3 regions of the Methylobacterium sp. ap11 genome follow, and region 2 is predicted to be linked to each of the others. Evidence: predicted binding sites of a transcription regulator. Region 2 holds the regulator's gene; each other region holds the start of a gene.

Region 1 (10,464 bases), on a different contig from region 2:
AAGGGCCCGTCGGTCGCCGCCGGCCGGGCGCAGCACTCGGGGGGTCGGCTTCCGCGAAGATAGCCCCGGCGCGCCCGGCGTGCCCTCGGCCCGCGCCGCCCGGGCGTGACTGAAGCGCAGGCCGGCCGCGCTGGCAAGCCCGCCCCGACCGCGCCGGGGCCTCGCGACGGGCTTCCGGTCGGCGGCGTTTTCTGCGACGAGGCCCGCATCCCCGCCGCCGCGCCCGCCTTCGCGCGACACCCAGCCCGGAGAGCCGCCACGCATGGGCGAGAACCACGCCGCCGGGTCCGGACCCGCGCCCGCCAGGGCCTGAGCCGATGCGACGTCTCCGGCCCGGGCGCCTCGCCCTCGCGCCGGCCTGGCCCGGCGTGTGGCTTCTGGCCGGCGCCCACCTCCTCGCCTTCGCCGACCGGTTCATCGCCGCCCTGGTCGCCCCGGCGATCAAGGCCGACCTGCGCCTGAGCGACTTCGAGCTCGGCCTCGTCCAGGGCACCGCCTTCGTGGCGGCCTACGCGGTCGCCTCGCTGGCGGCCGGCCCCCTGGTCGACCGGCTCCACCGCCCGCGCCTCATCGCCGCCGGGGTCCTGGTCTGGGGGCTGGCCTCCCTGGCCTGCGGGCTGGCCACCGGCCTCGGGGAGCTGGTCCTCGGCCGCGCGGCCCTGGGCCTCGGCCAGGCGGTCCTCACCCCGGCCGCCCTGGCGCTCATCGCGGCGCGCCAGCCGCGGGACCGGATCGGTCAGGGCGTCTCGCTCTACGTCGCCGGCGCCACCCTGGGCCGGGCGACGGCGCTGGGGCTCGGCGGCGGGCTCCTCGCCCTGCTGCCGGCGACGGTCCCCCTCGGCCCCGGCGCCCCGGTCGCGGCCTGGCGGGTGCTGTTCGCCCTCAGCGTCGTGCCGAACCTCGTCCTCGCCGTCCTTCTCCTGCGCCTGCCCGATCCCGGGCGCGGCGTCGGCCGCCGCCCGGCGCGCCGGCAGGCCCTCACGCCCTGGCTCGCCCGGCATGCCGGGCGCTACGCCGTCCTCGCGGTCGCCGGGATCGCCGTCACCCTGGTGGTGCAGACCACCAACGCCTGGGCGGTGACGCTGCTCGTGCGCCGCTTCGGCCTGTCCCTGCCCTTCGCCGGGATGGTGTTCGGGACGATCGTCGCCGTCGCCGCCCCGCTCGGCCAGGTCGCGGGCGGGCGCCTCCTCGACCGCACGGCCCGGCGCGGCCTGCCAGGCGGGCGGCTGGTGCTCGGCGCGCTCCTCGGCACCCTGCCGCTCGCCGCGACCGTAGGGCTGGCAAACGACCGCGGGCTCGCGCTGACGGCGCTGGTCGCCCTGATCTTCGGCCTCGGCATCGGCTCGGTCGCGACGCTGGCGGGGCTGCAGCTCATGACGCCGCGCGCGCTGCGCGGCCGCGTCACCGCGCCGTTCGTGGCCTGCACGACGCTCGCGGGGTTCGGGCTGGGCCCGCCCCTGGTCGGGCTCCTGGCCGATCGCGTCTTCGGCGAGGCCGGGCTCGGCCGGGCCCTGCTCGCCGCGAGCCTGCCGGCCTACGCGGCCGGGATCATTGCCCTCCTGCTCGGTGCGCGCTACCTCCGCGGACCGGTGGCCGCAAAGGAAGGCGAGCGCCGCTGAGAGGTCGGGGGGCCGAAGCGCCCCGTCCGCTCCGACCAGGGAGCCCCCCGCGCGGCGATGGACACGATCACCCTCGGCCCCGACCTGCCCGCCGCCGACGACGCCTTCGAGGCGTACCGCGCGCTCTACAGCAGCGGCACCGACGTCGATCGCCTGGCGGGCACGTTGCGGACCGAGGTCGTCGCCCACCGGCTGCCGCGCATGCTGGTCTTCGACCGCCGCCTCGCCGGGGTATCGCATGCCCGCGGGCCGCGCCGGGTCGCCCGCGACGGGTTCGACCACGTCACGCTCCACCTGGTGCTGTCCGGGCGCATGATGCTGGAGGTGCCCGGCGCGATCCGGGCGGTCGAGGCCGGCAGCCTCGCGCTGTTCGACCTCACCCGGCCGCAGCGCACCTGGACCGAGGGCGCGCACATCGTCACCGCGTCGATCGCCCGCGACCGCCTCGATCCGGCGGTGATCGACGGGCTCGACCTGCACGGGCTGGTGCTCGGCCCGGGCGCCGCGGGGCTGTCGATCGACTTTCTCCGCTCGCTCGCCGCCCATGCCGCGGGGCTGACGCCGCACCTTGCCGGCATCGCGACCGATTCGCTGTGCCTGCTCCTCGGGGCGACCCTGGCCTCGCTACGCGACCGGGCCGGATCGGTCCCGCCCCCGGTAGCCGCCGGGCGCGCCCGCGCCCGGGCCACCGCGTATATCGACCGGCATCTCGGCGACCGCGACCTCTCGGCCGCGACGGTCGCGGCCGGGATCGGCGTGTCGCGCAGCGTGCTCTACCGCCTGTTCGAGCCGGCGGGCGGGGTCACCCGGTTCGTGCAGCAGCGGCGCGTGGCGCAGCTGCGCCGCTCCCTGTCGCGCCCCGACGAGCACCGCACCGTCGACGAGCTCGCGACCGCGACCGGCTTCACCTCGCCGAGCCATGCCGGACGGCTGTTCCGCGACGCCTTCGGCGTTCCGCCCGGGGAGTACCGGCGCGGCGCGCGCGGCCCTGCCGAGCCGGACCGGGCCGGCCCGCTCCGGCTCGCGCACATCGATCGCGCGGGCGTGCCGCCGCTCGGCTTCATGCCCTGGCACGGCGAATTGATGTGACCGGAATCGAGGGGCCCTGACGGGCGAAGGGCGACCGGCCCCCGCCGGTCGCCCTCGAGATCCGCGGTCCGGCCCGGAGCGCGGAGCGGCCGGGCGGTCTCGCGGGCGATTGTTCCGTGTGCCGCCCCGGACGGGACGGCCCGCGGCCTCAGGCGCGGCGGCGCTTGGCCGGCTTCGCGTCGGCGACCGGCGCCGTCACGACGGCATCCGACGAGGCGCGCTTGGCGGCGGCCGCGACGGTGCGGCCCCGGCCCAGGCCGATGCTCTTCGCCAGCTCGGAGCGCTGCGCGGCGTAGTTGGCGGCGACCATCGGGTAATCGTGCGGCAGGCCCCACTTGCGGCGGTACTCCTCGGGGGAGAGGCCGCGGGTGGAGAGGTGGCGCTTGAGCGACTTGTACTGCTTCCCGTCCTCGAGGCTGATCAGGTAGTCCGGGGTCACCGTCTTCTTGATCGGCATCAGCGGGGTCGGCTTCTCGGCCTCCTTGGCGGCGGGCTGGCCGAGGGACAGGAAGGCGGTGTGCACGGTGCCGATCAGGCCGGCCAGATCGGCGGCCGGAACCGAGTTGTTGGCGACGTAGGCCGACACGACGTCGGCAGCGAGGGCGACGAAGTCGACGTCCTGGACCAGATTTTCTTGCGACACGGATATTCGTCCTAAATCAACGCACCCGATGGACGGGCATGGTGCCGATATCGGGCAGGCCCGCGCAGTTTCAACCCACCGTCGTACGGTCAGCGCGGAATTACCCACAGATGCTTTTTGTAATCGTCCGGAAATGATGTCGCGCAACGGCTTCATCCTGCGCGACAGATGCACCCAAGCCTTGCGCCCGACGACGGCTACTCCCCGGCGGACTCTGCGAATCCCGCCCGGACGGGTGGCGGAGCGCCCGGACCGTCTCGACGACGGTCCGACCTCGATCGGTGCGTGCCGGGCTTTGCGCATGACGGGGGGAGGTTCGGACGCCCGACGGAGCAGGCGGGTGTCCGCGCCGAAAGGCCGAGCGGATTCGCCGCAGGGCCGGGACCGTCATCGGAACGTCATGAGAGGGGCCGACACGCAGGCCATACCGTGACGGACAGGAGCCCCGCCCGATGGATTTCCACCGCCGCTTTACCGTGCTGATGTGCACGCCGGCCTTCGATCCGGACGACCTGGAGGGCGTGCGCGTCAACCAGATCGTGGCGGCGGTCGAGCATCGCGGCTTCGAGGTGGTGCGGGCGCGGCGGGTCGAGGACGCGGCGATCGCGGTCCAGACCGACGCGGCGGTCGGCTGCCTGGTGGTGGACTGGGGCAAGCGCGGCCTCGACGGCAAGGCGGCGGCGCTCATCGACATGATGCGCAAGCGCGGCCTCGAGATGCCGATCGTCATCATGGTCCGGCGCAAGCGGCTCGAGGACATTCCGGTCGAGCTGCTCGACTTCATCGACGGCTACATCTTCCTGGCGGAAGAGACTCCCGAATTCATCGCCCGCGGCCTCGTCAGCCGCGTGACGCAATACGCCGAGACCCTCAAGACCCCGTTCTTCGGCGCGCTGGTCGACTACGCCGAGAAGGGCAACCAGCTCTGGACCTGCCCCGGCCACAACGGCGGCATCTTCTACAACCGCTCGCCGATCGGCCGCATCTTCGTCGAGCACTTGGGCGAGGCGATCTTTCGCGACGACCTCGACAACTCGGTCCTCGATCTCGGCGACCTCCTGACCCACGAGGGCCCGGCCCTCAAGGCGCAGAAGGAAGCGGCCCAGATCTTCGGGGCGGAGAAGACCTACTTCGTGCTCAACGGCACCTCGGCCTCGAACAAGATCGTCCTGTCCTCGCTGGTGGCCGAGGACGACCTGGTGCTGTTCGACCGCAACAACCACAAGGCGGCGCATCACGGCGCGCTGTTCCTCGGCGGCGGCATCCCGATCTTCCTGGAGACCGACCGCAACGCCTACGGGCTGATCGGCCCGATCTTCCACGAGGCGCTGGACGAGGACAAGATCCGCCGGAAGATCCGCGACAACCCGCTGGTCAAGGACAAGGAGGCGTGGCGCAAGGAGCGGCCGTTCCGCGTCGCGGTGATCGAGCAATGCACCTATGACGGCACGATCTACGACGCCCGCGAGATCGTTTCGAAGATCGGCCACCTCTGCGACTACATCCTGTTCGACGAGGCCTGGGCCGGCTTCATGAAGTTCCATCCCCTGTTCCAGGGCCGCTACGCCATGGGGCTGACGGGTCTCGACGAGACCTCGCCCGGCATCATCGCCACCCAATCGACCCACAAGCAGCTCGCGAGCTTCTCCCAGGCCTCGCAGATCCACACCAAGGACGGGCATATCCGCGGCCAGACCCGGCGGGTGGAGCACCGGCGCCTCAACGAGAGCTTCCTCGTCCACGCCTCGACCTCGCCGTTCTACCCCCTCTTCGCCTCCCTCGACGTCGGCGCCCAGATGATGAAGGGGCGCTCCGGCATGATCCTGTGGGACGACACGATCCGGCTCGGCATCGAGTGGCGCAAGAAGGTGCGGGCGATCCGCAAGGAGTTCGAGGAGAACGAGCGCGACCCCAAGCGCCGCTGGTTCTTCGATCCCTTCGTGCCCGACATGGCGACGGGCGCGGGCGCCGCCGAGGTGCCGTGGGAGAGCCTGCCGACCGACGAGCTCGCCTCCGACGCCCGCCACTGGGAGCTGAAGCCCGGGGCCGGCTGGCACGGCTTCACCCATGTCGCGCCGGGCTACGCCATCACCGACCCGAACAAGCTCACGGTGCTCACCCCCGGCTTCGACCGGCAGACCGGCGAGTACACCGAGCACGGCGTGCCGGCGCCGATCGTCGCCCAGTACCTACGCGAGAACCGCATCGTCCCGGAGAAGAACGATCTCAACTCGCTGCTCTTCCTGCTGACGCCGGGCGTCGAATCCTCGAAGGCCGGCACACTGATCTCGGGGTTGGTCGCCTTCAAGCGCCTGCACGACGACAACGTGCTGCTCGAAGAGGCGATGCCGGAATTCGTTCGGCGCCGGCCGCAGCGCTACGGCGGCGTGCGCCTGCGCGACCTCTGCGCCGACTACCACGCCTTCCACCGGCAGGCCGGGACCTCGGGGCTGCAGCGCAAGCAGTTCATGCCCGAGCACCTGCCCGAGATGGTGATGCCGCCGAAGGCCGCGGCCCAGATGCTGACCCGCAACAACGTCGACTTCGTGCCGATCGCGGAAGCCGAGGGGCGCATCGCCACGACCCTGATGCTGGTCTACCCGCCGGGCATCGGCACCGTGCTGCCGGGCGAGCGGCTCGACGAGCGGGCGAAGCCCATGCTCGACTACTTCAAGATGTTCGAGGCCGCCGCCAACCTGTTCCCGGGCTTCGAGGCCGAGATCCAGGGCGTCTACCGCCAGGTCGAGCCGGACGGGCGCATCCGGTTCTACACCTACGTGCTGCGGGAGGGCCGCTGATGGATTCGGCGCCTTCGCAGCCGGGAATCGTGATCCGGCCGTCGACCGATGCGGACGTCGCGGCGATGATCGACATCTACGAGCACCACATCCGCCACGGCGTCGGCGATACCGGCGACTTCGAGGAGGACCGGCTCCGGCCGGACGACCTCAAGCGCCGGCGCAAGAACATGCGCTCGAAGCGCCTGCCCCACCTCGTGGCCGAGCGCCACGGGATGGTGGCGGGCTACGCCTACGCGGTGCCGTTCCGCAAGCGGCCGGCCTACCGCTACACGCTCAAGCACTCGATCTACGTCCATGCCGGCCACCTGCATGCCGGCATCGGCCGGCGCCTGCTTCCGGCGCTGATCGAGGCCTGCGCGGCGGGCGGCTACCGCCAGATGATCGGCTATATCGACGCCGAGAACGAGGCGTCCTTGCGCCTGCACGAGACCTGCGGCTTCACGCGTGTCGGCCACCTGCCGGCCGTGGCCTACCGCCACGGACGCTGGGCCGACAGCGTGATGGTGCAATGCGCGCTCGGCACCGGCGCGTCCGACCAGCCCTCGACCTGGCGCCAGGAGGCGGTGGTGCAGGAGGCCCGGGCGCCGCTGCCGCTGGCATGACGCCCTCGCCGGGGACGGGGCCGATCGCCCCGTCCCGGGGCAAGGCTCACCCTTTCACCACCGGCGTCTTGGCGGTGGGCAGCCCGGCGAGCACCGCCTCGTCGACGTTGAGGTGCGCCCGCACCAGGGCGTGCGGGGTCAGCGCCATCCACTGGTTGAGCGACACGTCGGCGTAGGTCGGGCTGCGGAACAGCTCGAGGAAGCGCAGCGGCGTCGAGCCGGTATTCTCGACGTAATGGCCCATGGCGAACGGCACGTAGCCGACGTCGCCGGCCTGGTAGTCGAAGGTGCGGGCCTTCGATTCGGAGCCGAACACCGTCATCCGGCCCTGGCCCGAGAGGTAGTATTGCCACTCGTCGCCGTTCGGGTGCCAGTGCAGCTCGCGCAAGCCGCCGGGCTCGAGCTCGACGAGGGCCGCCGCGATGGTCTTCGAGGCCGGAAACACCTTCGAGTCGGTGATGCGGACCGAGCCGCCCTTGGTGCGGATCGGCTCCTGCGCCAGCATCCGGTAGCTGAAACCCTCCGGCACCGGCCCGGCGCCGCCGGTCCTGTCGCCGGCGATCGGCCCCGGCATCGGCGCCGGGAAGATGTACTTCTCCTTGTCGGGCAGCCCGGCCAACGCCGATTCCGGCACCCCGAAATTCTTCGCCAGAATGTCGCGCGGGGTATGGGCGAGCCAGTCGGTGATGAGGAAGGTCGAATCCTCCGAGAAGTGCCCGTCGTCGAAGACGAGCAGGAACTCGCAGCCGTCGACCTCGCCCGGCAGGCCCTGGATCGAGTGCGGGATGCCGGAGGGGAAGTACCAGAGGTCGCCCTCGCCCACGTCGTCCACGAAGGTGCGGCCGGCCTGGTCGACCGCCGTGATGCGGGCCCGGCCCTTCAGCATGTAGGCCCACTCGGCCTCCTTGTGCCAATGCATCTCGCGGGCGACGCCGGCCTTGAGCCGCATGTTCACGCCGGCCATCGCGGTCGAGATCGGCAATTCGCGGGTCGTGGTCTGGCGGGCCCAGCCGCCCTCCTCGATCCGCATGTGGCTGTCGGTGAACGACCACTTGAGGTTCGGCATCGTGCCGTGGTCGGTCTTCGGCGGCAGGGTGGTGAAGGGCTCCTCGGCCTGCCGGGCCGGGTTCACCGGCCCGAGGATGTCGGCGCCGTCCTTGCCGCGGATCGGCTGCGGCCCCGACGGGGCGGCCGGAGCCTGCGCTTGGGCAGTGGCGGCGGCGGTGCCGACGAGGCCGGCAGCCGCGGCGGCCAGGGTGTCGCGGCGGGAGATGAGGGTCACGGGCGGTCTCCTGCTCCGGCGGAAACGAGGATTCGGCGCCTCCGCTCGGCACCGGCTCAATCGCGCGCCCGGCCGCGGCGTTCCCTGGGGTCAGGCCTGCGCCGCCGGCATCCCGGGCAGGGCTCCCGCCTGACAGGGCGGCGGCGGCGGGATAGTCTGCCGCCCAACGACGAATGCCGGGAGGACACGGATGGGCGACGATCTGACGGCCGCGGCCGACGCGATCCTGCGGCGCGCGGTGGCCGGCCCCCCCGGGCTCGCCGGCGTGGTCGCGATGGCGACCGACCGGGAGCGGGTCCTCTATGCCGGCGCCGCCGGGCAGCGCGCGCCCGACGCGCCGATGACTCCCGACACGGTGATGGCGATCTTCTCCACCACCAAGGCCGTCACCGCCACCGCCGTACTGCAGCTCGCCGAGGAGGGCCGGCTCGACCTCGACGCCCCGGCTGCCAGTTACGTGCCGGCCTTGGCCGAGATCCAGGTGCTCGAGGGGTTGTCCGAGGACGACACGCCGCGCCTGCGCCCGCCGGCGCGCCCGATCACCACCCGGATGCTGCTCCTGCACACGGCGGGCTTCGGCTACGACATCTTCAACGAGCGCTACGCCCGCCTCCTGCGGGCACGCAAGCAGGCGAGCGTCACCAGCGGCACCCGCGCCGCGCTGATGACCCCGCTGCTGTTCGATCCCGGCGAGTCGTGGGAGTACGGCAGCAGCATCGACTGGGCCGGCCAGGTGGTCGAGGCGGTGACGGGCGAGCGCCTCGGGACGGTGATGCGGGAGCGGATCTTCGCGCCGCTCGGCATGGACTCGACCGGCTTCGTGCTGACGCCCGACATGCGCGGCCGCCTCGCCCGGATGCACCAGCGCGGCGGGGAGGGCGCGTTGACGGAGATCGCCGGCTTCGAGCTGCCACAGGCGCCCGAGGTCGAGATGGGCGGCCACGGGCTCTATTCGACCGCCGAGGACTACCTGCGCTTCGTCCGGATGTGGCTCGACGACGGCGCGGGGCCGCACGGCCCGGTCCTGCGGCCCGAGACGGTCGCGATGGCGGCAACGAACGGCCTCGGGCCGGATCTCAGGATCCGCGCCCTGCCGGGGGTGAAGCGTCACCTCTCGCACGACGCCGAGTTCTTCCCCGGAATGCCGAAATCCTGGGGCCTGAGCTTCATGATCAACGACGAGGAGGCGCCGACCGGGCGCTCCGCCGGCTCGCTCGCCTGGGCGGGCCTCGCCAACCTGTATTTCTGGATCGACCGGACCAGGGGGGTCGGCGGGTTCTGGGGCACGCAGCTCTTCCCATTCGCCGATCCAGCTTCGGTAGAGAATTTCCTGGATTTCGAGACGGCGGTGTACAGGAGCCTGTCCTGACTCCTGCCGGACCCCTGATCCTTCCGTCCACGACCTCATCCTGAGGTGTTGGTCGATCGAAGATCGCCCGGCACCTCGGGATGAGGTTCGCGAGTGGGATAGGATGGGTTTTGGAGCGAACCAGAAGCCCTCACGCCCCGATGAACACCCCGGCGATCGCTGCGCTGGTCAGGTTCGACAGGGTGCCGGCGAGGATCGCCCGCAGGCCGAAGGCCGCAACCTCGGAGCGGCGCTCGGGGACCAGGCTGCCGAAGCTCGCGAGCTGGATCGCGATCGACGACAGGTTGGCGAAGCCGCACAGCGCGAAGCATAGGATCGCGGTGGTCCGGGGGCCGAGCTCGCCGCTCTTCAGGACCGGCGACAGGTTGGCGTAGGCCAGGAACTCGTTGAAGGCGAGCTTCTGGCCGATGGCGCCGCCGACCAGGATCGTCTGGTCCCACGGCACGCCGAGGAGCCAGGCGAGCGGCGCGAGCACGAAGCCGAGCCCGCCCTCGATCGAGGCGCCGGGCATCCCGACGAGGCCGCCCGCATAGGCGACGAGACCGTTCAGCAGCGCGATCAGGCCGACGAAGGCGATCAGCATCGCGCCGACCGCCGCCGCCACCGCGAGGCCCTTCTGGGTGCCGTCGGCGGCGGCCTCGATCACGTTGACGGCCCGGGTCTCGCCGAAGGTGACCTGCATCGTCGTCACCCGGCTCGGCTCGGTCGAGGGGACCAGGATCTTGGCGTAGAGGAGCCCGCCGGGGATCGCCATGAACGAGGCGGCGAGCAGGTAGGGCATTGGCACGCCGAGCGCGGCGTAGCCGGCGAGGATCGAGCCGGCGGTGGAGGCCGCCCCGCTCGTCATCACGGCGAAGAGCTCGGCCCCGGTGAGCAGCGCCAGGAAGGGGCGCAAAGCCACGGCGATCTCGCTCTGGCCGATGAAGATGGTGATGACCGCCGAGAAGGTCTCGATGCGCGAGGTGCCGAGCACCCGCTGCAACGCCGCCCCCAAGCCCCGGGCGAGGGCCTGCATCACACCGAAATGGTAGAGCACCGCGATCAGCGCCGAGACGTAGA
Region 2 (10,464 bases):
GGGATCGCGTCCTGCTGTGGATGAGGGGCGAGGGATGATGGGCAGCCCCGTCCTGTTCTTCGCCGTGCCAACGCGCGAGGCGGCCGAAACGTCGCATCCGGGCGGGCGCTGTCATCCAACTGTCACCGGATCGTCATAGGGCCGGCGTGAGGCCGGGAGTATCCGTCGCGCCGCGACGACATACGACCTGGCAAGCATCAGGACGGGGTCCGGCGCAGCCCGGGGAGGCCGGTCGCGTCCTCACCGGCCGTCGACGGCAGGATATCGGGACGACGAATCGTCCCCGCATCGTGCCGGACCGATCCGAACACGGAGAGAACCCAGTGAAGCCTTTCTCCTACGCGCTCGTCATCGGGCTCGCGACTGCCCAGATCGCGACCTCGGCGCTCGCCCTCGACATCACCGGCGCCGGCGCCACCTTCCCGTTCCCGGTCTATTCCAAGTGGGCCGAGGCCTACCGCAAGGAGACCGGCAACGGCCTGAACTACCAGTCGATCGGCTCGGGCGGCGGCATCAAGCAGATCCAGGCCAAGACCGTCGATTTCGGCGCCACCGACGCGCCGCTGAAGGGCGAGACCCTGACCAAGGACGGCCTGGTCCAGTTCCCGACCGTCATGGGCGGCGTCGTCCCGGTGGTGAACATCGCCGGCATCAAGCCGGGCGAGGTCAAGCTGACCGGCGAGGTCCTGGCCGAGATCTACCAGGGCAAGATCAAGAAGTGGTCCGACCCGAAGATCGCCAAGCTCAATGACGGCGTGAAGCTGCCCGACGCCCCGATCACCCCGGTCTACCGGTCGGACGCGTCCGGCACCACCAACATCTTCACCACCTACCTGTCGGACGTGTCGCCGGCCTGGAAGTCCGAGCTCGGCGCCTCGACCACGGTCAGCTGGCCGGCCGGCCAGGGCGGCAAGGGCAACGAGGGCGTCACGGCCGTCGTCAAGCAGGTCCCGAACGCCATCGGCTACGTCGAGTACGCCTACGCCAAGCAGAACAACTTGCCGGTGGCGCTGATCCAGAACAAGGACGGCCAGTACCCGATGCCGGGCGACGAGGCGTTCCAGGCCGCCGCCGCCAACGCCGACTGGAAGGCCGCCCCGGGCTTCGGCATCTCGCTGACCAACCAGCCCGGCGCCAAGGCCTGGCCGATCACCGCCGCGACCTTCATCCTGGTCCACAAGAACCCGGCCGACGCGGCCCGCACCGCCGAGGTGCTGAAGTTCTTCCGCTGGGCCTACAAGAGCGGCGACAAGATGGCCTCCGACCTCGACTACGTGCCGCTGCCCGACAAGGTCGTCGGCCTGGTCGAGGACGAGTGGAAGTCGGTCGCCAAGGACGGCAAGCCGGTCCTCGGCCAGTAAGCCGCGCCGCGGCCGACAGATCCCGGGAGGGCGGCCCCCGCCCTCCCGTCCGCCGGCGCGGGGCGCCGGCCGGGCGCTCCGATCCCCGCGCGATGCCGGCAGGCATGCGCGGGGATCGGGCAAAGCCGAGATTCCGCCGCCCGCCGGGCCCTGGCGGATCGCGTCCGACTCGCCTCGATCCGCCGAGCGCGCTAGAGGCCGCTCACTCCAAGGGAAACCCGGATGGTCGCGTTGTCTGAGAACGTCGCAGTGGCGGCGAGGCGCGAAGTCGCCCGCCGCGCCCCCAGCCCGGTGGGCGATCGCATCTTCCGCGCCGCCGCCTTCGCGTCGGCGCTGCTCGTGCTGCTGGTGCTCGCCGGCATCCTGGCCTCGATCGCCTATGGCGGCTGGCCGGCCTTCCAGGCCTTCGGCCCCGGCTTCCTGGTCTCGAGCGCCTGGAACGTCGGGCGCGAGGAGTACGGTGCGCTCGTCGCCATCATCGGCACCCTGGTCTCGGCGCTGCTCGCCCTCGTCATCGGCGTGCCGATCTCGCTCGGCATCGCGATCTACCTGACCCAGCTCTGCCCCGGCTGGGCCCGCCGCCCGGTCGCGATGACGATCGAGCTCCTCGCCGCCGTGCCGAGCATCATCTACGGCATGTGGGGCCTGTTCATCTTCGCGCCGCTCTTCGCGCGCTTCGTGCAGATCCCGGTCTCGAACGTCGTCGAGGGGATGCCGATCGTCGGCACCCTGTTCTACGCCCAGGTGCCGTCCGGCGTCGGCGTGCTCACCGCCGGCATCATCCTGGCGATCATGATCGTGCCGTTCGTCGCCTCGATCACCCGCGACATGCTCGACCAGATCCCGACGGTTTTGCGCGAGAGCGCCTACGGCATCGGCTGCACCACCTGGGAGGTCGTGCGCCACGTCCTGATCCCGCAGGCCTCGGTCTCGATCATCGGCGCGGTGATGCTGGGCCTCGGCCGCGCGCTCGGCGAGACGATGGCGGTCACCTTCGTGATCGGCAACGCCAACCGGCTCTCGGCCTCGATCTTCGATCCGGGCTCGACCATCGCCTCGCGCATCGCCAACGAGTTCAACGAGGCCGACGGCCTCCAGCTCAACTCGCTGATGGCGCTCGGCTGCATCCTGTTCGTCGTCACCTTCATCGTGCTCATCATCGCCCGGCTGCTGGTGCGCCGCGCGAAGGTGGCCTGATCCCGCTCCCGCACGGACGTTTCCCGATGAGCGCCTCCCCCGCCGCGGTCTCAGGGTCCGCCCCCGCCGCCCCCGCCCGCCCCGCCCCGCCCGAATGGGGCCGGGTCCGCGCCGGCCGGCGCACCGCCGACAAGGCCCTGATCGTCGGCTGCACCCTCGCCACCGCCCTCGGCGCGATCGTGCTCGGCTCGATCCTGCTGATGCTGATCATCCAGGGCGTCCAGGGCTTCTCGCCGGCCCTGTTCACGAACGTCACGCCGGGGCCCGGCTCCGAGGGCGGCGGCATCGCCAACGCGATCCTCGGCAGCCTGGTGATGACGGCGCTCGGCATCGTCGTGGCGACGCCGATCGGCGTGCTCGCCGGCACCTACCTCGCCGAGTACGGCCGGACCTCGCACCTCGCCAACCTGATCCGCTTCCTCAACGACATCCTGCTCTCGGCGCCCTCGATCCTGATCGGCCTGTTCGTCTACACCCTGATGGTGCGGCCGATGGGCGGCTACTCGGGCTGGGCCGGCGCGGTCGCGCTCGCCATCATCGCCACCCCGGTGATCGTGCGCACCACCGAGGACATGCTGCGCCTGGTGCCCGGCACCCTGCGCGAGGCCGGCGCGGCGCTCGGCGCGCCGCTCTCGATCGTGATCCGCAGCGTCACCTGGCGGGCGGCGCAGTCGGGCATCGTCACCGGCGTGCTGCTGGCGCTCGCCCGCATCGCCGGCGAGACCGCGCCGCTGCTGTTCACCGCGCTCAACAACAATTCCTGGTTCAGCCCGAACCTGATGGGCGGCGTCGCCAACCTCCCGGTCATGATCTACCAGTTCGCGCTCTCGCCCTACGAGAACTGGCGCCAGCTGGCCTGGGCCGGTGCGCTCCTCATCACCGTCACCATCCTGGGCCTGTCGATCGTGGCCCGCCTCGTCCTGCGCGGCCCCCAGCGCTGACCCGCATCCTGGAGACACACCGATGAGCGCCACCGCCACCGCCGTGCCGGTCGTGGGCCAGAGCACGGCCGACGAATCCGCCGCGATCCGCCTCGCCGTGAAGGACCTCAACTTCTACTACGGCGACTTCAAGGGGTTGAAGAACATCAACCTCAACTTCCTCGACCGCCAGGTCACGGCGCTGATCGGGCCGTCGGGCTGCGGCAAGTCGACGTTGTTGCGCACCTTCAACCGCATCTACAGCCTCTACCCCGAGCAGCGCGCCGAGGGGCAGATCCTGCTCGACGGCCGCAACATCCTCGACCCCTCGATCGACCTCAACGAGCTGCGCGCCCGGGTCGGCATGGTCTTCCAGAAGCCGACCCCGTTCCCGATGTCGATCTACGACAACATCGCGTTCGGCATCCGGCTCTACGAGCGCCTCGGCAAGGCCGACCTCGACGTCCGCGTCGAGGAGGCCCTGCGCAAGGGCGCCCTGTGGGACGAGGTGAAGGACAAGCTCAAGCAATCCGGCATGGGCCTGTCGGGCGGCCAGCAGCAGCGCCTGTGCATCGCCCGCACGGTGGCGCAGCGCCCGGAGGTGATCCTGTTCGACGAGCCGACCTCGGCCCTCGACCCGATCTCGACCGGCCGCATCGAGGAGCTGATCGAGCAGCTGCGGGGCGAGTTCACCATCGCCATCGTCACCCACAACATGCAGCAGGCGGCGCGCATCTCGCAGTTCACCGCCTTCATGTATCTCGGCGAGCTGATCGAGTTCGGGCCGACCAACCGGCTGTTCATGAACCCGTCGAAGCGCCAGACCCAGGACTACATCACCGGCCGGTTCGGCTGAGGCGTCCCGCCCTCGTTCCGCCGGCCCGGGCCCTTGCCGGGCCGGCCCGATCCCACGCTCCACTTCATCGCGGGGAGTCTCACTCCATGTCGAACCACATCGTCACCTCCTACGATCAGGAGCTGCAGAACCTGCGGCGCAGCATCGCCGAGATGGGCGGCATCGCCGAGAAGATGGTGGCCGATTCCGGCCAGGCGCTCCTGCGCCGCGACGCCGCCCTCGCCCAGTCGGTGATCGCCGTCGACCAGCGCCTCGACGGGCTGCAGCGCGAGATCGAGGAGAAGGCGATCCTCCTGATCGCCAAGCGCCAGCCGATGGCGATCGACCTGCGCGAGACGATCTCGGCGATCCGCGTCTCGGGCGACCTCGAGCGCATCGGGGATCTCGCCAAGAACGTCGCCAAGCGCGTCGTCGCGATCGCCGACCAGGTCCAGCTGCAGAAGATCGTCGTCGGCGTGGAGCACATGAACGAGTTGGTCCAGGGCCAGCTCAAGGACGTGCTCGACGCCTACGCCACCCAGGACACCGTGGCGGCCCTCGACGTCTGGGCCCGCGACGGCGGCATCGACGCGCTCTATACCTCGCTGTTCCGCGAACTCCTGACCTACATGATGGAGGATCCGCGCAACATCACGTTCTGCACGCACCTCCTGTTCTGCGCCAAGAACGTCGAGCGCATCGGCGACCACACCACCAACATCGCCGAGACCATCCACTACCTCGCCACCGGCGAGACGCTGACGACCGACCGGCCGAAGAACGACGGGTCGAGCTTCGCCACCGTGGATCCCCAGTTCTCGCCCCAGTCCCCGCCCAAGGCCTGACCGGATGGCCTGCCCGGCCGCGAGGCCGAGCGGGCCGTCCCGGCGGCGACGACCCTGAAGTGCCCCGATGAGTACCCGCATCCTGATCGTCGAGGACGAGGAGGCCCTGACCCTCCTCCTGCGCTACAACCTCGAGGCCGAGGGCTTCGAGGTCGACGCCGTCGCCCGCGGCGACGAGGCGGATATCCGCCTGCGCGAGCAGGTCCCCGACCTCGTCCTCCTCGACTGGATGATGCCGGGCCTCTCCGGCATCGAATTGTGTCGGCGCATCCGCGCCCGCCGCGAGACCGAGCGGCTGCCGGTGATCATGCTGACCGCGCGCGGCGAGGAGGGCGACCGGGTGCGGGGGCTCGCCACCGGCGCCGACGACTACATCGTCAAGCCGTTCTCGGTGCCCGAGCTGCTGGCGCGGGTGCGCGCGCTCCTGCGGCGCGCGAAGCCCGCCCACGTCGCCGACCTGCTCGTCGCCGGCGACATCGAGCTCGACCGGGTCAGCCACCGCGTGCGCCGCGACGGCCGCGAGCTGCATCTCGGCCCGACCGAGTTCAAGCTGCTCGAGTTCCTGATGCAGAGCCCCGGCCGGGTCTTCTCCCGCGAGCAGCTCCTCGACGGCGTCTGGGGCCACGACGTCTACATCGACGAGCGCACGGTCGACGTGCATATCGGCCGCCTGCGCAAGGCGATCAACCGCGGCCGCGACTCGGACCCGATCCGCACCGTGCGCGGCTCCGGCTACTCCTTCGACGAGATGTTCGCGCCCGAGCCGTGACGCCGGACGGCCGTCTCCCGGTCCGGGTCAGAACTCCATCCCGAACTTCACCCGCAGGCTGTGCCGCTCGAACTGGTTCAGCCCGAGGGACCGGCCGGCCAGGGCCGGGTCGGTGTCGCGGCCCCAGACCTGCCCGGCATAGGCCACGGTCAGCCAGACCTTCTCGGTGAACCGGTGATGCAGCGCGGGCCCCAGGGTGAGCGCCTCGCTCTCGAGCCGGTTCAGGAAGGCCCCCTCGTAGCCGCGCAGGTAGCGGACCTCCGGGCCGAGATAGGTGCTGTCTCCGACGCGCCCCACGAGAGCGTTCGACCACAGGAAGGTCGAGGAGCGATAGCCCGGGCCGCCCCGCTCGCGCCCGGCCGCCGGTTCGACGCTGATGTTGCTGCCGTACCAGAGCTTGTCCGGCACCACCTGGACGTCGAGCTGGAGCAGGCTCTCGACGTCGAAGATGTCGGCGCCGCGGCCTTCGACCGGGAGGACGCGCGTGAAGCGAGGGCGCACCTCCAGGGCGAGACCGAAGGGCTGCTCCTTCGAGCCCTTCAGGAACTGGTACTTCACCTCGAGCGAGACGCCGTCGAAGGTGCCGTAGGACTTGTCGTCCAGATCGAGAACGTTGCGCTGCCGCCGCAGCGTGCCGAAGGCGCTGAGTTCGAGGCTCAGCCTGTCGATGGGGTTGAACTGGTAGGCGAGCCGCGTGTCGAGCACGCGGTAGGCCGACCGGCCGGGGCCGTCACGACGCTTGCCGATGCGCGAGACGGTGTCGACCACCGCTTCCTGCTCGCCCTTCTCGCCGGCATCGGCGCCTTCCGTGAAGCCGAACAGGTGCTCGGTATCGACGTCCTTCCCGTCGTCCGTCTTGCTGGACGTTCCGGCCGGACGGCCCTCGTCCTCGCCGGCCTCCCGCGCGCCGCCCAGGCCCGTCCCGGACCTGTCCTCCATCCCGGACCTGTCCTTTGTCCCGGACTCGCTGCGCGGCGCGGCCTGCGTGGATGCCGGGGTGGAGAGGACGAGCATCAGGACGCCCGCCGCGGCCGACAGGCATCGCATCGGCTCGGTGATTCCGGTCATGGTCGCGCGAGGGCCCCAGATGTGCCGTGCTCCAGCGCGTCTGCTTAGAAACGATGCCGGCCGGCCTGGCTGCCGCAAAAATGCAACGCCCGTAAGACCTTTGGACCGCGCGGGATTACGAGGGGCGTCCGACGCATCGGAGGCCTTCGCGCGGTCGGCAGGACCGGGGATGGGCTCCGGTCCGCACGACCCCGGGGCGCCTTGACGTTGGCTCCGTACAAGGCTTGGCCGACGGCTGCGCGCCCGCCCCGAGCACCGCGCCGAATCCTGGCGCCGATCCCGACATGCCCACCCGCACCGCCCCTTGCACGGATCCGTCCCTGGGTCAGGGGTGAAGGCGATCTGCGTATCGAACATTTATAGTTGTAGATCGCCGAGCATGACGTTAGGATTTTCAAGTCAAGCGGGGAATGTTTCCATGGAAAAACTCAGAAACATCGCGACGATCTTGGCTTTTCTGCTGGCCGGAGAGATGATCGCTTCCATGCTCGGACTTGCCGTGCAGCCGGCATCGGCGCAGTCGAGCGCCGAGCGCGAGAGATGCGCGGAATCGGTCGGGATCCAGACACGTCACAACGGCCGGAACAGCTGGATCAAGCGGAGAGTCTCCGGCAAGACCTACAACGCTTTTCTTCGGTGCACGGACGACATTGCCATGAAACGTGCCGACGCGAAGCCGGGCCGCCCCTGAGAGCTTGGTCGACCGATCGACACGCTCTATCCCACCAGCAACCTCATCCTGAGGTGTTGGTCGATCGAAGATCGACTAACCTCGAAGGAGGGCTCCAGAACTCTCCGAGGTTACTGGATCCCTCCTTCGAGGCTCAGCGATCCTCGATCGCCTCGCACCTCAGGATGAGGTAGAGTGCAGGATGGAAAATCCCCTCGCGATTGTGTCGTCGCAAGCCGAGCAGGCTCCGACACATCAAGATATTTTCGTGTATCTGATAAAAATTCTCTCACGACGTCGACCCCGTCAGTCAGTCAGGCCCTGACACTCCATCGGGGCGACCGGCAGCGATCGGTCGGGAGGCCGGCACCCGGCTCGCGAACCGACGGAACCCGCGCGATGCCCACCGTCTCGCGGTGGGCGCGCCGCCACGGGACGGGGCCCCGCCGGACGGTTCCGTCCGGCGGGGCCTCCTTCAGATGTGCAGCGCCTCGCCGAGCGCTCGCAGGTTCGCCTCGTGGAAGGCCTCGCCGAGGGTCGGGTGGGCGTGGATCGTGCCGGCGACGTCCTCCAGCCGGGCGCCCATCTCGAGCGCTAGGCCGAACCCCGCCGCCAGCTCCGAGACCCCGGCTCCCACCGCCTGGATGCCGAGGATGAGGTGGTTGTCGGCCCGCGCCGTCACCCGCACGAAGCCGTCCTCGGCGCCCAGCGTCATGGCGCGGCCGTTGGCGGCGAAGGGAAACAGGCCGGTGCGGATCTCGTGGCCGGCGGCGCGGGCCTCGTCCGGCGACAGGCCGGCCGAGACCACCTCCGGGTCGGTGAAGCAGACCGCGGGAATCGCCACCTTGTGGAAGGCGCGGCGGCGCCCCGCCACGAGGTCGGCCACCATCTCGCCCTGCGCCATGGCGCGGTGGGCCAGCATCGGCTCGCCGGTCACGTCGCCGACAGCCCAGACGTTGCGCATCGAGGTGGCGCAGCGCTTGTCGATGCGGATGAAAGGCCCGCTCATGTCGAGGTCGAGCCGCTCTAACCCGAGGTCGTGCGTGCGCGCCTTGCGGCCGACCGCGACCAGGATCACCTCGGCGGGGATCGTCCGGCGCTCGCCGCCGACCTCGACATCGAGCGCGTCGCCCGAGAGCCCGGTCGCCTTGGCGCCGAGCAGCACCTCGATCCCGAGCGCGCCGAGGCGCCGCGCCACCGGCCGGGTCAGCTCGGCGTCGTAGGCCGGCAGGATCCGCTCGGCCATCTCGACCACCGTGACCTTGGCGCCGAGCTTGGCGAAGGCGGTACCGAGCTCGAGCCCGATATAGCCCGCCCCCACCACCGCCAGGGTGGCGGGGACCTTCGGCAGCGACAGCGCCTCGGTCGAGGAGATCACCCGCCCGCCGAAGGGCAGGTGGGGGAGCGCCGCCGGGACCGAGCCGGTGGCCAGGATCACGTGCTCGGCCCGCACCCGCTCGGGGCCGGTATCGGTCTCGACGAGGCAGGTCTTGCCGTCGACCATCCGCCCGCGCCCGCGCAGGATCTTGACCCCGCCGCGCTTCAGGAGCGACGCGACCCCGGTGTTGAGCCGCCCGACGATGCCGTCCTTCCAGGCCACCGTGCGGGCAAAATCGAGGCTCGGGGGGCCGGCCGAGAGCCCGAAGGGCGAGGCGTCGCCGGCCTGCAGCACGGCGGCGTGATAGGCCTCGGCCGCGTGGATCATCGCCTTCGAGGGGATGCAGCCGACATTGAGGCAGGTGCCGCCTAAGCGATTCTCCTCGACCAGCACGGTGTCGATGCCGTGCTGGCCGGCGCGGATCGCCGCGACGTAGCCGCCCGGGCCGCCGCCGAGCACCAGGAGCTTGGTGGTGATCTCGCCCACGGGTCAGGCCTCCATGAACAGGGTCGCGGGCGTCTCGAGCAGGCCTTTCAGCGCCTGCACGAACAGGGCGGCGTCGTAGCCGTCGACCACCCGGTGGTCGAAGGACGCCGAGAGGTTCATCGTCAGGCGCGGCACGAAGGCGCCGTCGCGCCAGACCGGGCGCATCACCTGCTTGTTGACGCCGATGATCGCGACCTCCGGCCGGTTGATCACCGGCGTGGTCACGATGCCGCCGAGCGCGCCGAGCGAGGTGATGGTGATGGTCGAGCCCGAGAGCTCGTCGCGCGCCGCCAGGCCGTTGCGGGCGGCCTCCGCCAGGCGCCGCACCTCGGCGGCCGAATTCCACACGTCGCGGGTCTCGGCGTGGCGGAGCACCGGCACCATCAGGCCGGACGGCGTCTGGGTGGCGATGCCGACATGGATGCCGGCATGGCGGTGGATCACCTCCGCCTCGTCGTCGTAATGCGCGTTCATCTGCGGGAAGTCCGGCAGGGCGCGCACCAGGGCCTGGACCAGGAACGGGATCAGGGTGAGCTTCGGCCGGTTCGCGCCGTGGCGCTGGTTGAGGGCGGCGCGCAGCTCCTCCACCGCCGTCACGTCGACCTCCTCGACATAGGAGAAATGCGCGACGCGGCGCTTGGCATCGGCCATGCGCTGGGCGATGCGCCGGCGGAGCCCGATGACCTTGATCTCCTCCACGCCGGTGCGGGCGACGCGGCCGGCGGGCGCGGGCGCGGTCTCCTCGGGCGGAGCGTTCAGGAACCCGTCGAGGTCGTCGTGACCGATGCGGCCGGCCGGGCCGGTGCCGCGGACCTGGCGCAGGTCGATGCCGGCCTCCAGTGCGCGGCGGCGCACCGCCGGCGAGGCGACGGGCTTCTCGCCCGCCGGGCGTGGCGGGCCAGAGGAGGGAGCAGTCGCCGCGGGGCGCGGGGCGG
Region 3 (10,464 bases), on a different contig from region 2:
CGGCGTAGGGCCGCGCGCTCTCCGCCGCCATCTGCGCGCGGCGCAGCTTGGCGGCGGCGACCATCTGCATCGCCTTGGTGATCTTCTGGGTCGCCTTCACCGAGGTGATGCGATTGCGCAGGTCCTTCAGACTCGCCATCGGAGGGTCCTTTGGTGTCGAGCCGGGGGCTTACTGGAAGGACTTGGCGAAGGACTCGACCACGCCCTTGAGCTTGGCGCCGCTGTCGGCCGACAGCTCCTTGGAGGAGCGGATCGTGTCGAGCAGGTCGGCATGGCGGGTGCGCAGGGTCGAGAGCAGGCCGTCCTCGAAGGCGCGGACCCGGTTGACCGGGATCGTGTCGAGGTAGCCGTTGACGCCGGCGTAGATCACCGCGACCTGCTCTTCCATCTTCAGCGGCGAGAATTGCGGCTGCTTCAGGAGCTCGGTCAGGCGGGCGCCGCGGTTGAGCAGCTTCTGGGTCGAGGCGTCGAGGTCCGAGCCGAACTGGGCGAAGGCCGCCATCTCGCGGTACTGCGCCAGCTCGCCCTTGATCTTGCCGGCGACCGACTTCATCGCCTTGGTCTGGGCGGCGGAGCCGACGCGCGACACCGAGAGGCCGACGTTCACCGCCGGGCGCACGCCCTGGTAGAACAGGTCGGTCTCGAGGAAGATCTGGCCGTCGGTGATCGAGATCACGTTGGTCGGGATGTAGGCCGAGACGTCGTTGGCCTGGGTCTCGATGACCGGGAGCGCGGTCAGCGAGCCGTTGCCGGCGGCGTCGCCCATCTTGGCGGCGCGCTCGAGCAGGCGGGAGTGCAGATAGAACACGTCGCCCGGGTACGCCTCGCGGCCCGGCGGGCGGCGCAGCAGCAGCGACATCTGGCGGTAGGCCACGGCCTGCTTCGACAGGTCGTCGTACACGATCACGGCGTGCATGCCGTTGTCGCGGAAGTACTCGCCCATGGCGCAGCCGGCGAAGGGCGCCAGGAACTGCATCGGGGCGGCGTCCGAGGCGGTGGCGGCGATGACGATGGAGTATTCCATCGCGCCGTTATCCTCGAGCACCTTCACGAACTGCGCGACGGTGGAGCGCTTCTGGCCGACCGCGACGTAGACGCAGTACAGCTTGGCCTTCTCGTCGGTGCCGGCATGAGCCGGCTTCTGGTTCAGGATGGTGTCGAGCGCGACGGCGGTCTTGCCGGTCTGGCGGTCGCCGATGATCAGTTCGCGCTGGCCGCGGCCGATCGGAATCAGGGCGTCGATCGCCTTGAGGCCGGTCGCCATCGGCTCGTGCACCGACTTGCGCGGAATGATGCCCGGGGCCTTCACGTCGACCCGGCTGCGCTTCTCGGCGACGATCGGGCCCTTGCCGTCGATCGGGTTGCCGAGCGCGTCGACGACGCGGCCGAGCAGGCCCTTGCCGACCGGCACGTCCACGATGGCGCCGGTGCGCTTGACGGTCTGGCCTTCCTTGATCTCGCGGTCGGAGCCGAAGATCACGACGCCGACGTTGTCCTGCTCGAGGTTCAGGGCCATGCCGCGCACGCCCGACTCGAACTCGACCATCTCGCCGGCCTGGACGTTGTCGAGGCCGTAGACGCGGGCGATGCCGTCGCCGACCGACAGGACCTGACCGACCTCGGTGACCTCGGCCTCCTGGCCGAAGTTCTTGATCTGCTCCTTCAGGATGGCGGAGATCTCGGCGGCACGGATGTCCATCTGGACCTTCCCTCGTTCGTTCGTATCGGGCGTTGTTCTTAAGTCGGCGGGTGCGGCGGGGCCCTTAGCGGGCGCCCTGCATCGCCAGGCGAATGCTGTTGAGCTTGGTGCGCAGGGAGGCGTCGACCATGCGCGAGCCGAGCTTGACGACGATGCCGCCGATCAGGCTCGGGTCGATGCGCAGGTCGAGGTCGACCTCGGCCTTCGCGACGTCCTTCAGGGACGCCTTGATGTCCTGGAGCACCGCGTCGGAGGGCTGCTCGGCCAGCCGCACCTCGGCACGGACGATGCCCTTCGACTCGCGCACCAGCTCACGGTAGGCGCGGATCATGTCGGGGAGGGCGAAGAGCCGGCGGTTGGCGGCCGACAGGCGGATGAAGTTGGCGGCCAGCCCCTGGATGCCGGCCTTGGCCACCACCGCCTCGATCGCCTTGACCTGGTCCTCGGCCGAGAAGGCCGGGCTGCGCACCAGGCGCCGCAGGTCGGCACTCTCGGTCAGCAGGGCGTCGAACCGGTCGAGCCCCTCCGCCACCGCGTCGACGGCCCGCTCGTCGCGGGCGAGCTCGAACAACGCCGAGGCGTACCGCCCGGCGGCGCCCGCCAGGGGAGAACCCGATTCCGATGCGTTCTGAGCCACCAGCGCTCTCTCTTCATGTCCTGGCCCGACGGGTCCGGCCGCATCGCGCCGGCCTGAAAAGGAGCGGCGGCGGCGCGCGGCCCGTCGATGATGGGAAAGGCTCCGGCGCGAGAAGACTGCCCCCTCCCCCGGCGCGGCGCCGGCCTAGCATGGGTTTTCGGGGGGCGCAAGGCGAGCGCGGGCGTGCGCCAATCGCGAGGCGGGCCCTGGATTTAATCCGGTCCGGGGCCCTTCCGCGCGTCATCGCGGGCATCACCCGGGGCGCGCCTTCGACGTTGGTCGGATGGCGCGCGCGAAAACCCGCCGGTGCCGCGTCGTGCGAGGTCGCGCCGGCACCGGGGCGGACGGGCAAGGTTTCGTGATGGTTTCCGAAAAATTTCGGGCCGCGCCGGTCCGGGAGTCAGCTCCCGCAGGCGATCTCGTCGCACTCGGCCACCGCCGCGAGCATCCGGGCGAGGCTCTTCGGTCCCGGATAGCCGAGCAAGGCCGCGGTGCCGACGACGTAGGACGGGGTGGCGTGCAGGCCGAGATTCGCGGCGAGCCGCATCTGGCTCTTCAGGGCCTCGCGCACCTCGTCGGAATCCGCCGCCTGCTCGATCGCCGCCCGGTCGTGGCCGAGGCGGGCCGCCGCCTCGAGCGCCCGCGTCCCGTCGATCCGCCCGGCGGTGCCGGGCCCGAGGAGCGCGGCGTAGAGCCCCGCGGTCGCCGCCGAGCCGCCGGCCCGCTGCACGGCCAGCGCCACCTTGGCGGCCTGGGCCGACTGCACCGACAGGATCGGGTTGTTGATCAGCCCGATGCGCAGGTCCGGATTGGCCCTGACGAGGTCGTCGAGGTCGCGCGCCGCCGCCCGGCACCAGGGGCAGTTGTAGTCGAAGAACTCGAAGAGGGTGACCGAGGCCTCGCGCGGCCCGATCCAGGTCACGCCGCGCAGCCGCCCGATCTCGGAGACGAGCTCGCCCGGCAGGCGGGTGTTGGGCAGCGGCTGGCCGTTGTCGCCGGTGATTGCGCGCCACTGGCCGTCGGCCTGCGCCCGCGCCTCCGGGGCGAGGGCGGGGAGCGCCGCCAGGGAGGCGGCGATCAGGGTACGGCGGGAAAGCGGCATGGGAGTCCTCGGGGGATCCTGGGCGGGCCTCGGGAGCCCGGGTCCGGCACGCGACGGGCTGTCGTTACCCCCGAAGGTCTAGCTCGGCCATTTTGGCCGGATGATGGCCTCACGCCCGCGCCGCCAGCGCTTCCACCACGGCCGCCTCCAGGGCCTGCGGCGTCACCCGGGGGGCGAAGCGGGCGATCACCCGGCCGTCGCGCCCGACCAGGAACTTGGTGAAGTTCCACTTGATCGCCCGGGTGCCGAGAAGCCCGGGCTTCTCCTGCTTCAGGTGGGCGAAGAGCGGCTCGGCCCCGGGCCCGTTCACCGCGACCTTGGCAAAGAGCGGGAAGGTCACGTCGTAGGTCGTCGTGCAGAACCGGGCGATCTCCGCCGCATCGCCCGGCTCCTGGGCGCCGAACTGGTTGCAGGGAAAGCCCAGCACCACGAGGCCGGCATCGCGGTGGCGCCGCCACAGCGCCTCCAGCCCGGCATAATGCGGGGTGAAGCCGCAGGCCGACGCGGTGTTGGCGACGAGCAGCACCTTCCCGCGGTACTGCGCCAGCGGGTGGGGCGTGCCGTCCGGGGCGGCGGGGACGAAGTCGTGGACGGTGGTCATCGCCACCTTATGCCCCAGGCCGCCGCCCTTCGTCTCGCGTGGAGCGGGCCCGAGGGGCGTCTACGCCCCCACCTTCCCCCCGCCCCGCTTCGTGATCGCCACCACCGCCGGGCGCGGTGGCAGGGCGGGGTCGAAGTCCGGCCAGCGGGTCGCCGGGTTCTCGAAGGTGGCGGGCACGGCGCTGGGGTCCTCCTCGTCGGCCTCGCCGGGATGCTGCACGGCGACGAAGAAGGTGGTGTCGTCGGGGGTGAAGTAGGGGCCGCACATCTCGGCCCCCATCGGCACCTGGAAGAAGTGCTTGGCGGTGCCGCGGCGGGCCCCTTCCGTCTCCATCGCCCAGATGCCGTCGGCCCGGCCGGTCTTCGACGGCGAGTTGCCGTCCGTGGCGACCCAGAGGCGGCCCGCTCCGTCGACCGCGCAATTGTCCGGCATGCCGAACCAGCCGTCCTTCGTCGTCGCCGACGAGAAGGTGGCGCCGACCGCCGCGACCGACGGGTCGCCGCAGCGCACCAGCACCTCCCAGGCGAAGGCGCCGGCCGCGAAGTCGCCGCCCTCGGGCGAGAGCTCGACGATGTGGCCGAAGCGGTTGTCGGGCCGCGGGTTCGCCGCATCGACCTGGTCGGCCTTGCGACGCGTGTTGTTGGTCAGCATCACGTAGACCTTGCCGGTCCTGGCGTTGGCCTCGACGTCCTCCGGCCGGTCCATCTTGGTGGCGCCCAAGAGGTCGGCGGCCCGGCGGGTCTCGACCAGCACGTCGGCCTGGTCGCGAAACCCGTTCTCCGGCGTCAGCGGTCCCTGCCCGAACACGATCGGCAGCCAGGTCCCGCGGCCATCGGCGTCGAAGCGGGCGACCGACAGCGTGCCGTGGTCGAGGATGTCGCGGTTGGCCGCCCGGTCGGCGGTGTTGACCGGGTCCTTCGTGACGAAGCGGTAGACGTAGTCGAAGCGCTCGTCGTCGCCCTGGAACACGACGTAGCGGCCGTCGCGCGCCATCGCGCCCGCCGCGCCCTCGTGCTTGAAGCGGCCCATGGCGGTGCGCTTCACCGGCACGCTCGTCGGATCGAACGGGTCGATCTCGACCACCCAGCCGAAGCGGTTCGGCTCGTTGGGCTCTTTCCCCAAGTCGAAGCGCTCGTGGAAGCGGGCCCAGCCGTAGAGGTTGCCCGGCATGCCGAGGCGCTTGTGGTTGCGGGCTTCCGGCGAACCCTCGGCCAGGCGGCCCTGGAAGTAGTAGTTGACGTTCTCCTCGCAGGTCAGCCAGGTGCCCCACGGGGTCACGCCGCCGGCGCAGTTGTTGAGCATGCCCAGCACTTGGGTGCCGTCCGGGTCGGCGCCCGTGCGCAGGCGGGCCGAGCCGGCGGCCGGGCCGGCGATCCGCATCGGGGTCATCGCGGTGATGCGGCGGGCGTAACGGGATTCCGGCACCACCCGCCAGCGCCCGTCCTCGCGTATGACCTCGATCACCGAGCCGCCATGGGCCGCCATCTCAATGTCGACGAGGTCGCGGTTCATGCCCGCGAAGGCGACCTTGCCGTCCTGGCGGCCGAGGCCGGGGAACATCAGCTCCTCGTTGGTGTATTCGTGGTTGACGACGAGGAGGCCGTGGCCGGCCGGGTCGCTCGCGCCGGGCAGCGGGAAGAAGCCCAGGAAGTCGTTGTTGTAGCCGAATTGCTGCGCCTGCGCGGCGGCGCTCTGCCTGTGCGGGTCGAAGGCCGGAGCGCCCGGCAGGACCGGATCGCCCCAGCGGATCAGCACCTCGGCGTCGTGGCCCTCCGCCACATGGTGGCGCTCGTCGGCGCCGGCCGGCAGCTCGCGGAACGGGAAGGTTTCGGGGCCCGCCGCCGCGACGGCCCGTGGCGCGAGCGTCGCCGAGATCGCCGAGACGGCTAGGCTCGCGGCCAGGCCCCCGCGCAGGATCTCGCGCCGGTCGAAGCGCCGGGCCACGACCTCGCCGAGGGTCGGGTTCGGGCTCGGGTTGGAGCCGGCATCCTCGGCCGCCTCGGCCTGCTGCGAACGGTTCAGCGACGGCTGCGTCATCGGGTCCCCTCGGCGCTCCCTGTCATGCGACCCGGGAGCTTACCCGGCGGACCATGGCGGCGGGATGACGGCGCCCGGCGATGCGTCCGCGGCCGGGCGGGCGGGCCTCAGGGCAGCAGGTGCGCGTCCAGCCAGGGCCGCGGGGTCGGGTCGGGCAGGCGGTGGGCGATCCAGTCGATCACCGCGTCCGGGGTATCGAAGAGCGGCGCGCGGGTGAAGCCCCGGCAGGGCCCGTAGGTCTCGGCCACGCGCCACTTGTGGCAGTGCTCCGGCGCGGCGGTGACGGGCTCGAGGCGCACCAGCAGCGAGACCGGCTGATCGCCGAGAGAGATCAGGCAGGTGTCCTGGTCCGCCCCGTCGCGGTTCATGCGGGCATGGCGCTGGGTCAGCGTGCCGGATGGTCTCGCCTGTGTGGGTCTGCCGAACATCCCGCTCCTCTCGTTCCCGCCCCATGAACTAACACGACGTGTTAAGAAGTCCCGAAACAGATGGCGACAATCCAATCCGTCCTCGACAAATTGGTGCTTTCGTCCTGTAACGCCACGCTGAAATGATTCGATACTCGATCATTACAACCTAAAATTGGTTAAGAAACCGCAAATATGTCCCGCTTGATTGAGCGTGGCATGTTTCGGTGGGGCGCTCAAGTGGATCGCCCGCGCGATGGACTGTTCGCCGGGAAAAGCCTGCTGGCGCGCGCCCGGCCTCGATTGCCGGCCCCGACCCCGGCGCGGGGAGGCGCGCTCCTCGAAACCTGCTAGACCCCCGTCCGGGCACCGGAAGACCGGGCCGTCGGGAGGAGCGCGGACGCGATGGACGACGAGACGTTTCGGGCCTGGGCGCACCGGGCTGCCGACTGGTCGGTGGATTACCTCGAAGGCGTCGGCGAGCGGCCGGTGCGGGCGCAGGTGGCCCCCGGCGAGATCCTCCGTCAGCTGCCCGAGACCCCGCCCGCCGCGGGCGAGCCGATGGAGCGGATCTTTTCCGATCTCGACCGGGTGGTGATGCCGGGCATGACCCATTGGCAGCACCCGCGCTTCTTCGCCTATTTCCCGGCCAATGCCAGCCCGCCCTCCCTGGTGGCGGAGTTCGTCACCGCGGCGCTCGCCGCGCAATGTATGCTCTGGCAGACCTCGCCGGCCGCGACCGAGCTCGAGACCCGGGTGATGGACTGGCTGCGCCAGATGATCGGCCTGCCCCAGGACTTTTCCGGCGTGATCCAGGATTCGGCCTCGGGCGCGACGCTCGCCGCCCTCCTCACCGCGCGCGAGCGGGCGCTCGGCTTCACCGGCAACGCGACCGGCCTCGCGGGCGGGCCGACCCTGCGGGTCTACGCCTCGCAGCAGGTCCATTCCTCCGTCGACAAGGCGGTGCGCATCGCCGGCATCGGCGACGCCAACCTGGTGCGGATCCCCGTGACCGGCCCGCTCCACGGCATGGACCCGGACGCCCTCGACGCGGCGATCCGGGCCGACCGGGAGGCCGGGCGGGTGCCGGCCGCCATCGTCGCGTGCCTGGGCGGCACCGGCATCGGCGCCTGCGACCCGATCGAGGCGGTCGCCGCGGTGGCACAGCGGCACGGGGTGTTCCTCCACGTCGATGCCGCCTGGGCCGGCAGCGCGATGATCTGTCCCGAGTTCCGCGACCTGATGCGCGGCGCCGAGCTCGCCGACAGCCTGGTGTTCAACCCGCACAAGTGGCTGTTCACCCATTTCGACTGCTCGGCCCATTTCGTCCGCGACCCGAAGGCGCTGACCGACACGCTGGGCCTGCGCCCCGCCTACCTGCGCACGCTCGGGCGCGACGGCGTCGTCGACTACAACGAGTGGTCGATCCCGCTGGGGCGCCGCTTCCGGGCCCTGAAGCTGTGGTTCGTGATCCGCTCCTACGGCGTCGAGACGCTGCGGGAGATGATCCGCGCCCACGTCGCCTGGGCGCGGGAGCTCGCCGGGATCATCGACGCCGACCCGGATTTCGAGCTGACCTCGGCGCCGGTCCTCTCGCTGTTCAGCTTCCGCTACGCCCCTGCCGGTGCAAGCACCGGTGCCGGTGCGAGCACCGGTGCCGGTGCGGGCACCGGTGACGGTGCGGACGACCTCGACGCGCTGAACGCCCGCCTTCTGGAACGGATCAACGACGACGGTCGCACCTACCTGACCCAGACCCGGCACGGGGATCGCTTCGTCCTCCGCTTCCAGGTCGGCCAGACCAATACGACGCGGGCGGACGTGATGACGGCGTGGGACGCGATCCGGGAGATCGCCGCGGGGTTGCGGGTGGGGTGAACTGAAGGCCAGAGCATCACGATGCGGATAGCTGTCTGCTCGTTCCGGAGTGTCCGCAGACCTCTATCCTGATCTGCGCGAAGGCCTCCTCCAGGAACGGGGCGGCGCTCCGGTCGCCGCCGGCCTGGATCCAGGCCTCGATCGCCAGCCGCATCGCGCCGAGGGAGACCATCGCGACGAGGCGCAAGGCCTGGCTGCGGGCGGGGTCCGGCCAGCGCTCGACGAGAGCCTCGTGCAAGGCCCGCTCGTGCAGGCCGTAGGTCGCCTGCTTGCGCGCCTGCAAGGTCTCGTTCGCGCGCAGCACCCGGTCGATGCTGATGAATTCCTGGGTTCGGATGCCCGCCACGAGGTGCAGCATGGCGCCCCGGACGACGTCGACCGGCGCCGCGTCGGGCTGGGCCAGCACCGCCTCGCGCAGCTGCGCGCCGAAACCCCGCATCTGCCAGTCCAGCAGGATCTCTTCCTTCGACCGGAAGTAGGAGAAGAACGTCCGACGCGAGATGCCGGAGGCCTCCGCGATGGCGTCGAGCGTCGTCGCCTCGTAGCCGCGCTCGCCGAACAGCCGCAGGCCGGTCTCGGCGATCCGCCGCAGCGTCTCCTGGCGCTTGCGCGCGCGCAGGCTCACGGGCTGTCCAGACTCGCTCTCCATGCGGCCTTCTCGCACGGCGCTTCCCCCTTGAGAAGTTGCACCCGGTGCAGTAATAAATTTGCACTGAGTGCGATCATGCACTCGGTGAAAGGGAGTCGCGACCATGTCGGGCTGGACGCTGGCCGATCTGCCGTCCCAGGCGGGACGCACCGCGATCGTCACCGGGACCGGGGGCCTCGGCCTCGAGGACGCCCTGGCCCTCGCCGGCGCCGGGGCGGAGGTGATCGTCGCCGGGCGCAACCCGGACAAGGGCGCGGCGGCGCTCGCCCGCATCCGGCAGGCGGTGCCGGAGGCGCGGGTCGCGTTCGAGGCCCTCGACCTCGCGAGCCTCGCCTCGGTCGCCGCCTTCGCCGAGCGGATGGCGGGAAGCCGCGACCGGATCGACCTCCTGATCAACAACGCCGCCGTGATGGCCCCGCCGACGCGGCAGGTCTCCGCCGACGGCCACGAGCTGCAATTCGCCACCAACCATCTCGGCCACTTCGCCCTCGCCGCGCGCCTGCTGCCGCTGCTGAGCCGGGCCGGCGCCCCGCGGGTCGTCTCGCTGTCGAGCGTCGCGGCCCGCAGCGGGCGCATCGCCTTCGACGACATCCAGGCGGAGCGCGCCTACCGGCCGATGGCGGTCTACAGCCAGTCGAAGCTCGCCTGCCTGATGTTCGCCCTCGAGCTCCAGCGCCGCAGCGATGCCGGGGGATGGGGCCTTGCCAGCCTCGCCGCCCATCCGGGCATCGCCCGCACCGATCTGCTGCCGAACGGCGCCGGCGCCCGCAGCGTCGGCGGGCTGGCGCGGAGCCTCCTGTGGTTCCTGTTCCAGCCCGTCGCGCAGGGCGCGCTGCCGACCCTCTACGCCGCGGCCGCGCCGGCGGCGAAAGCGGGTGGGTATTACGGCCCGATCCGCCTCGGCGAGACCCGCGGCGCGCCCGGCCCCGCGCGGATCCCCGCCCAGGCGCTGGACGAGGCGGCGGCCGCGCGGCTGTGGGAGATGTCCGAGCGCCTCACCGGCGTGAGCTTCCCGGAGGCCCGATGACGCCGATCCTCGCCCGGATGGTTAGTGCAGGGCTGGTCGCCTCCGCATCCCTCGTGAACCTCCCGCCCTGCGTCGCGAAGGCGGCCGATCGCGCAGAGCGCTCCGCCGCCGTGGCCGAGGCAGGGCCCGTCCACCTGGCAGGCGACGCGGCGCTGTCTTTACGCAGTGCGATGCAGGACGGCAGACGGTCACGTAGTCACGCGGCGAGCGCGAAGACAATCCTCGTTCACCCCCGTACCGCCCGCTCCGGCGGGCAGCGCAACACCGCCTCCACCTCCTCGCGGGTCTTGCCGCGCACCGCGTAGCCCATCGCCTCGAAGCGCTCGATCAGCGCCGGGCTGTCCTCGGTGGCGCAGGCGGCCCAGGCGGCCAGCCGCTCGTTCATCGTGTGGAGTTCGGCGGACGGGTTGCGGTGCGGGGTCGACGG

Evidence for each region. The regulator PhoB, encoded in region 2, activates phosphate uptake and scavenging genes when phosphate is short. The targets are predictions, from matches to a motif close to TGTCATNNANCTGTCAT.
Region 1: the regulator PhoB is predicted to act here: its motif matches at 3,737-3,753, upstream of BMX97_RS24555 (Orn/Lys/Arg family decarboxylase).
Region 3: the regulator PhoB is predicted to act here: its motif matches at 6,130-6,146, upstream of BMX97_RS06490 (PhoX family protein).

Annotation. Positions count from the first base shown of each region.
Region 1 covers NZ_FOEB01000022.1:21,664-32,127, forward strand. The annotation lists gene BMX97_RS24540 (MFS transporter) at 318-1,619, shown strand; gene BMX97_RS24545 (AraC family transcriptional regulator) at 1,677-2,708, shown strand; gene BMX97_RS24550 (Ros/MucR family transcriptional regulator) at 2,857-3,351, opposite strand; gene BMX97_RS24555 (Orn/Lys/Arg family decarboxylase) at 3,804-6,149, shown strand; gene BMX97_RS24560 (GNAT family N-acetyltransferase) at 6,149-6,754, shown strand; gene BMX97_RS24565 (oxalate decarboxylase family bicupin) at 6,801-8,036, opposite strand; gene BMX97_RS24570 (methyl acetate hydrolase AcmB) at 8,227-9,405, shown strand; gene BMX97_RS24575 (NupC/NupG family nucleoside CNT transporter) at 9,536-10,464, opposite strand, start outside.
Region 2 covers NZ_FOEB01000004.1:282,884-293,347, forward strand. The annotation lists gene pstS (phosphate ABC transporter substrate-binding protein PstS) at 324-1,361, shown strand; gene pstC (phosphate ABC transporter permease subunit PstC) at 1,584-2,558, shown strand; gene pstA (phosphate ABC transporter permease PstA) at 2,585-3,499, shown strand; gene pstB (phosphate ABC transporter ATP-binding protein PstB) at 3,522-4,334, shown strand; gene phoU (phosphate signaling complex protein PhoU) at 4,421-5,158, shown strand; gene phoB (phosphate regulon transcriptional regulator PhoB) at 5,226-5,927, shown strand; gene BMX97_RS07950 (hypothetical protein) at 5,955-6,866, opposite strand; gene BMX97_RS07955 (hypothetical protein) at 7,414-7,686, shown strand; gene lpdA (dihydrolipoyl dehydrogenase) at 8,141-9,529, opposite strand; gene BMX97_RS07965 (dihydrolipoamide acetyltransferase family protein) at 9,533-10,464, opposite strand, start outside.
Region 3 covers NZ_FOEB01000003.1:409,403-419,866, reverse strand. The annotation lists gene BMX97_RS06515 (F0F1 ATP synthase subunit gamma) at 1-139, opposite strand, end outside; gene atpA (F0F1 ATP synthase subunit alpha) at 170-1,699, opposite strand; gene BMX97_RS06505 (F0F1 ATP synthase subunit delta) at 1,764-2,336, opposite strand; gene BMX97_RS06500 (DsbA family protein) at 2,737-3,438, opposite strand; gene BMX97_RS06495 (glutathione peroxidase) at 3,548-4,039, opposite strand; gene BMX97_RS06490 (PhoX family protein) at 4,100-6,076, opposite strand; gene BMX97_RS06485 (hypothetical protein) at 6,184-6,504, opposite strand; gene BMX97_RS06480 (pyridoxal phosphate-dependent decarboxylase family protein) at 6,889-8,361, shown strand; gene BMX97_RS06475 (TetR/AcrR family transcriptional regulator) at 8,378-9,010, opposite strand; gene BMX97_RS06470 (SDR family oxidoreductase) at 9,114-10,037, shown strand; gene BMX97_RS06465 (hypothetical protein) at 10,264-10,464, opposite strand, start outside.